Regions from separate parts of the Sphingobium sp. Cam5-1 genome, predicted to be linked through region 2. Evidence: riboswitches for the same ligand, from Rfam matches in the RefSeq annotation. Region 2 holds a riboswitch; the other holds the start of a gene.

Region 1 (3,204 bases), 500 kb from region 2:
GCCTGCTTCGGCGGAACAGTGGGCGGCGAGGCAGTGGGCCGTGATGGCGGGATTGTCGCGGGCCAGAGGGGCGATGGCCGCGCCGCAGATAAAGCCGTCGAGCAGCACCGGCACACGCATCATACGCGCGGCGAGGATGGCGCCTGCCATCGCCGCGATCTCTCGCCCGCCGAGACGGCGCAGCGTTTCGAAAGCGTCGGTGCAATTGTGAGCGTGCAGGGCGTGCGCTATCTGAACGGCCCGCGTCTTGCGGGTGAGGGCTGCTGCGTCGATGCCGGTGCCCCTCCCCGTCCAATCCTGCGCCTCGCCGCCGAAGGATTGAAGACACAGCGCGGCGGCGGGGGTGGTGTTGGCGATGCCCATCTCTCCGCTGAAGAGCAGGTCGCAATCCTGCATGACGACGGCGGCGCCTGCGTTCAGGGCGTCGAGGCATTCGACCTCCGTCATGGCGGGGGCTTCGCATATGTCGGCGGTGGGATTGTCTAGGGCGAGCGGGACGATGACCAGCTCGGCGCCGCAGGCGCCCGCAAGGGCGTTGATCGCCGCGCCGCCCGCCTGAAAATTCGCGACCATCTGCGCGGTGACGGAAGCCGGGAAAGCGCTGACGCCGCGCGCGGCGACGCCATGGTTGCCCGCGAAGATGGCGGCGCGGATGCGATCGGCGCGCGGGCGTTCGCGACCTTGCCAGCCTGCCATGAAGAGGGCGATCTCCTCCAAACGGCCGAGCGATCCGGCGGGCTTCGTCAAAGATGCCTGCCGCTCCGCTGCCGCTTCGATCGCTCCTGCGTCAGGTTCGGGGAGCGTGGCGAGCGCGGATTGAAAATCGGCACGATCCTGAAAGCGGATCATGTGCAGACGAAGCCTTCTGGCGGGGTGCGGGCGATGAAATGGCCCTTAACGCCCTGCGGCCATTCGGCGTAGCGAACCACGCCTTCTTCGCTGGCGGCGTGGCGCAGGGCGTAATCGAGGATCGCGCGCGCCGCATCCGCGTCCGGGGTGAAGTCGCCCAGCACATAGCCGACTTTGCCCGGCCCGCGCACATGAACAGTGCAATGACGCTGGCAGGCGAAGAGGCAGGGCATGTCCTGCACGGCAACCGCTTTATAGGCCGGGTCCTGCGCCTGAAGGTCGCGCATGGCCTCAACCAGCAGCGCGCCGCCGCGTTGTCCTGCCCCATCTTCCCGCTGATCGGCGGACAGGCGGCAGGTCGAGCAAACCACAACCGAAGCTCTGTTTTCGACCGCGCACAGCATCAGCGGCGCGCTTCCATAACCATGTGGACATGAAAGACCGTCGTCATGGTCCTCCCCGCAAAATCGAACCGCAAACGGCCCTGCCCGGCCGAATGGCGAGCAAGGCGGTGGCTGTCGTCCGCGAGGGGAACCCCGTTCGTCCGGCACACCCTGTCCGGTCGAAGAACGACTGCGGCAGGCAGGTCTCCTGGCTCACGGGTCGCTGCGCACCGGCCGCCTTCTCGGGAGATGCTCCCCCAATGGCTGCGTGGCCGGTCCACTCACCGCTTACAGTTGCAGGGGCAGCGCGGGCATTACACCCGACTTCCCTTTTGATCCCCGAGGGGAACCTGTCGCGGGGCTGCTGATAAAGAGGCGACGGCGCGTCCGCAAGCGGTAGATGGGAGCGGCGCGTCGTCAGTCGGGCAGGTCGCCCGCCGCGAGCACGGCATCGGGCCGCGCGAGCACGACGATCGGCAATCCGGCGCTGGCCGCGCGTTCGGCTGCCAGACGGGTCGGGGCGGAGATGGTAACGAGCAACGGGCAATTGGCGAGCGCTGCCTTTTCCACCAGTTCAAAAGAACAGCGGGAGGACAGCAGCGCGAAGCCGCCATCCCACGACAATTGCCGCAGCCGCATGGCCCCGATCAGCTTGTCGAAGGCATTGTGGCGGCCCACATCTTCATAGGCGAGGCGGATGGCACCATCCGCCCCGGCCAAGGCAGCGACATGGACCGCGCCGGTTTGCCGGTTAAGCGGCTGATGCGCGGCAAGATCGTGCAGGGCACCGAAGATCGCCTCCCAGCTCGCGTCCGATCGGGCAGTCACGGCAGGCAAGGGACGCAGCGCCTGTTCCAGATTTTCGACGCCGCACAAACCACAGGAGGAATCGGAGACGCGATGACGGACTCGGCCTAGCAGCCCCTCGATCCGGTCTTCCGGCAGCGTAGCCCGTGCGACCAAGCCCTGCTCCGTCGCATGGACATCGACGTCGAGCGGCGCGTCGGATGGGAGGACCAGCCGCTCGGCCAGCGCAAACCCCTGCACCAGTTCCGCAACGTCGGCGGGCGTCGCCATCAACACGGCATAGCCAACGCCGTTGAACTCGATCGCGACGGGCACTTCCTCCGCCAACTCGCGCGTCACGGGCGACGCCTCGCCGTCGGGGGTGATGCGGGTGAAGGAGAAGGGCGAAGACATAGGGTCGGTCTAGGCGGGCAATGCGCGCGCGGCAATATGGCGCGGGAGGCAAATGGACGCGGGCATGCAACTGCCGCTTCCCTTTGGCGGCCAAGCCATCTATGCACGGCCACGATCGCGCCGGTGCCTGAAAGGGCTTTAAAGGGAATGCGGTGCGGGCTGCTGACAAGGCGCCCAAATCCGCGGCTGTCCCTGCAACTGTAAGCGGTGAGCGAGACGCATATCGACCTTCCGTCACTTGTCGGAGGGTCAGCCACTGGGCCGGACGCTAAATCATGCGAGGCCTGGGAAGGCCATGTGTCGAGCGAGGACCCGTAAGCCAGGAGACCTGTCGGCGTCTGGTCGCTCTTGCTTTGGCCCAGGGGATGGCCGGGGCACGGTATTCCGTCTGAGCGACGCGTGCGGCGGGTCCGCACCGGCATGCGTGCCGGGCGCTATGATGCGTCCGTCCGGCGCGTGGTGTCGGCCGCTTTGCGGAGGTCCCGTCCAGTCTCGCCGACGCTGACGGGAGCCATGCTTTTATGGCCATGCAATTTCCGGCGCTGCGACGACGCGCCACTTTCATATTCGGCGCGTTGATCGCCGCCAACATCGCGTTGTGGCTGTGCGCCTCGCTGATCTTTGCGGGCGACACGATGATGCTGGGCACCGCCCTGCTCGCCTGGAGCCTGGGCCTGCGCCACGCAGTCGATGCCGACCATATCGCCGCGATCGACAATGTGACCCGTAAGCTGATGCAGGATGGGCAGCAACCGCTGACCGTCGGCCTTTG
Region 2 (3,204 bases):
CCTCATCCATCGCACCACGCGGCGCCTTGCCCTGACGGAGGAAGGCGCCAGCCTGCACCGCGATCTTGTCGCCATCCTCGACGCCATCCAGCAGGCCGAAGATCGCGTCACCAACCGCCATCGCACGGCGTCGGGGCCGTTGCGCATCTCTGCCCCCACCTCCTTCGGCCGCCTACACGTCGCGCGCCATGTCGCCCGCTTCCTTCAACAGCATCCACGTGTCGACCTCCAACTCAACTTGACCGACGCCTATGAAGACCTCCTCGCCCAGCGGATCGACGTCGCCATCCGCATCACCAGCGACATTCCCGCGCATCTGGAGGGGCATCGCCTCGCCGCCAACCGCCGCATCCTGTGCGCCAGCCCCGCCTATCTCGCGGCGCATGGCCTGCCGGAAAAGATCGCCGACCTGGCCCATCATCACCTGCTCGCCGCCGAAGGGCAGCTGCCATGGCGGCTCGTCAACGGCCGCGCGCGCAAACTGGTCGATGGCCAAAGCCGTGTCCGCACCAACAGCAGCGAAATCGTGCGCGAACTCGCCCTGACGGGCGTCGGCATCGCGTTACGCTCGCTCTGGGACGTGGGCGACCTGATCGGGCAGGGCAGCCTCGTCCGCGTCCTCGATAGCTGGGAAGGACCCGAGGACCTCGCCGTCCACGCCGTCCACCCCCGCGCCGCAGGCCGTCCCGCCGCCGTAGACGCCTTCATCGGCTTCCTGCGCGACATCTTCCGCGATGCATCGTGGAACCGGGGCGACTGATAGCAAGAAGCACCTTGGCGCCACCCGCCCAACTGCCTGAAAAGCGTAGAAATCCCCTCCTGAAATCATTTGCAAGCCGACTGTCAAAAAACAGAAGCTTTCCCCTGTTAACCTGCGTAATAGCAGCGGGAAACAGGCCGATGTTATCGTTCGAGCCATAAGAAATTGAGAGAGGATAAGGGCCATGCGCCCCAATGACGCGTCACATTTTTCCGCCTGCGCCGCCCAGGAAGCGCGGCAAGCCAGGGAAGCGCGCCTGCGCGGCGCCGACCAGGCCACCATCGCCCTCCACAACGAACGCGCCGTCCGCTACCAAGCCATGGCGCTGCGCCTTCAGCGCGAGCGCAGCGCGACCCTGAACTGATCCATCGGCCATCCCCTCTCCCCTTCAGGGGTCGGCCAGAGGCACGTGACTCTGGCCGAGGTGCCGACCCCGGCGAAGGCGGGGGGAAGGCGGGAGAGGGGACTGTAAAGCAACCCACGTTACTCCCCTCTCCCCAACCCTCTCCCCTAAAGGGGAGAGGGAGTAACCCCACTTGCCCCACCTCACCACCTCCGCTATCGCCCCCGTCACTCGGGGCAACCCCGGGTATGATCGCGCCGGTGCCTCGAAAGAGGCTTAAAAGGGAACATGGTAAAGGAGGCACCCGCCTCCCCAAGCCAGGGCTGTCCCTGCAACTGTAAGCGGCGAGCGCGATGCACATCGCCCCACCTCACAGGCAGGTTGGGGCAAGTCACTGGGCCGGACGCTAAATCCTGCGAGGCCTGGGAAGGCCGTGCATCAAGCGATGACCCGCGAGCCAGGAGACCTGCCAGCGTCTGGTCGCTCTTGCCTTGGTCCAGGGGATGGCCGCGGCACGGTAGTTTCCGTCTGAGCGACGAACGAGCGGCAAGAGGCCGCTTCGGTGACGCTGGCGGCCGCCTTTGGGGGCGTCCGGTCGCTCGCGCGCGCCGGTCGTCGTCGGGCGACAGGTCTCTTGCCGGATGTCGCCAGACGCCCGGAGTGCATAAAGTGAAACTACTCAATCAACTCCACCGCGCCGCCTGCGCGCTGACCGCCACGCTCCTTCCCTTGCCCGCCTTCGCCGCCGATGCGAACGACGCGGGCGACGACGCCGACACCATCATCGTCTTCGGCCGGGGCGAGGACAAGATCGGCACCGCCCATGCGGCCAGCGAAGGCAGCATCAGCGGCGCGGACCTGCTCGTCCGCCCGCTGCTGCGCGTTGCCGAATTGCTCGAAGCCGTACCGGGCATGGTTGCGGCCCAACATTCGGGCAGCGGCAAGGCCAATCAATATTTCCTCCGCGGCTTCAATCTCGACCATGGATCGGACTTCACCACCTATATCGACGGGGTTCAGATGAATTTCCGCAGCCATGGCCACGGCCAGGGCTATCTCGACTTGAACGGCCTCATCCCCGAAATCATCGCGCGCGAGGATTTTCGCAAAGGCCCCTATCGCGCCGATGGTGGCGACTTCGCGCTCGCGGGTGCGGCCTATATGACCACGATCGACGGCTATGACCGTCCATGGGTCGCGGCGGAGGGCGGCTCCTTCGGCTGGCGCAGGCTGGCATCAGGCGGCACCGTAAAGGCGGGCGCAGGCAATCTCACCCTCGTCGCCCAAGCCAAGGCTTATGACGGCCCGTGGCAGGAGGCTGAACATCTGCGCCATTATGCGGGCTTCGCCAAATATACGCTTCCCGCTGGGGCCGGTAAGATCGACGCCACGCTGCACGCCTATCGCGCGACATGGCGTCCGACCGAACAGATCCCCGAACGCATCATCGGCACGCCGCTTTGCCCCGATGTCTTCTGCTCGCCCGATCCATCGGCGCGCGGTGAGACGACGCGCATCATCGGCAATCTTGCCACCGTTCAGCCGACATGGCGCGCCAATCTCTACGCGCAATATTACGACTGGACGATGTTCTCCAACCCCACCTACACCGATCCCGACGGCACCAGCGCACAGATCGAGCAGTTCGACCGCCGCTGGATCCTTGGCCTGACCGGCGAAAAACGATGGGACCTTGGCTCGGCGCTGCAACTGAAGCTCGGCACGGAAAACCGCTATGACGCGATCGGCAATGTCGGCGTCAACCGCACCGCCGTCCGCACCTTCCTCTCCTCGCTCGGCCGCTACCGCGTGAACGAAGCCTCCGCCGCTCTCTATGGCGAAGCGACGCTGACCCCGCTGCCGGGCCTGCGTCTGACGGGCGGCCTGCGCGGCGACTATTATCATTATTCGGTCACAGCAAAGGACGCCGACGCCGACGCGTTGGGCGAAGGCAGCGGTTCCGACACGCTCCTCTCGCCCAAGGCCGCGATCGCCTGGCGGCTCAATCCCAGCATCGAACTTTACGCCAATTGGGGCCGGGGCTTCCATTCCAACGATGCGCGCGGCGCGGTCAATGTGGACACGCCCGTACCGTTGCTGG

Evidence for each region. A riboswitch is a leader RNA that binds a small molecule or an ion and turns the genes downstream of it on or off. The one in region 2 is predicted to bind cobalamin.
Region 1: another riboswitch for cobalamin. It lies ahead of IZV00_RS18535 (DUF1636 domain-containing protein); the one in region 2 lies ahead of IZV00_RS16290 (TonB-dependent receptor).

What each region holds. Positions count from the first base shown of each region.
Region 1 is NZ_CP065139.1:998,489-1,001,692, reverse strand. It holds gene cobT (nicotinate-nucleotide--dimethylbenzimidazole phosphoribosyltransferase) at 1-849, opposite strand, end outside; gene IZV00_RS18535 (DUF1636 domain-containing protein) at 846-1,253, opposite strand; cobalamin riboswitch at 1,414-1,601, opposite strand; gene IZV00_RS18530 (formate dehydrogenase accessory sulfurtransferase FdhD) at 1,650-2,432, opposite strand; cobalamin riboswitch at 2,537-2,782, shown strand; gene IZV00_RS18525 (HoxN/HupN/NixA family nickel/cobalt transporter) at 2,954-3,204, shown strand, end outside.
Region 2 is NZ_CP065139.1:499,263-502,466, forward strand. It holds gene IZV00_RS16280 (LysR family transcriptional regulator) at 1-760, shown strand, start outside; gene IZV00_RS16285 (hypothetical protein) at 963-1,136, opposite strand; cobalamin riboswitch at 1,345-1,591, shown strand; gene IZV00_RS16290 (TonB-dependent receptor) at 1,833-3,204, shown strand, end outside.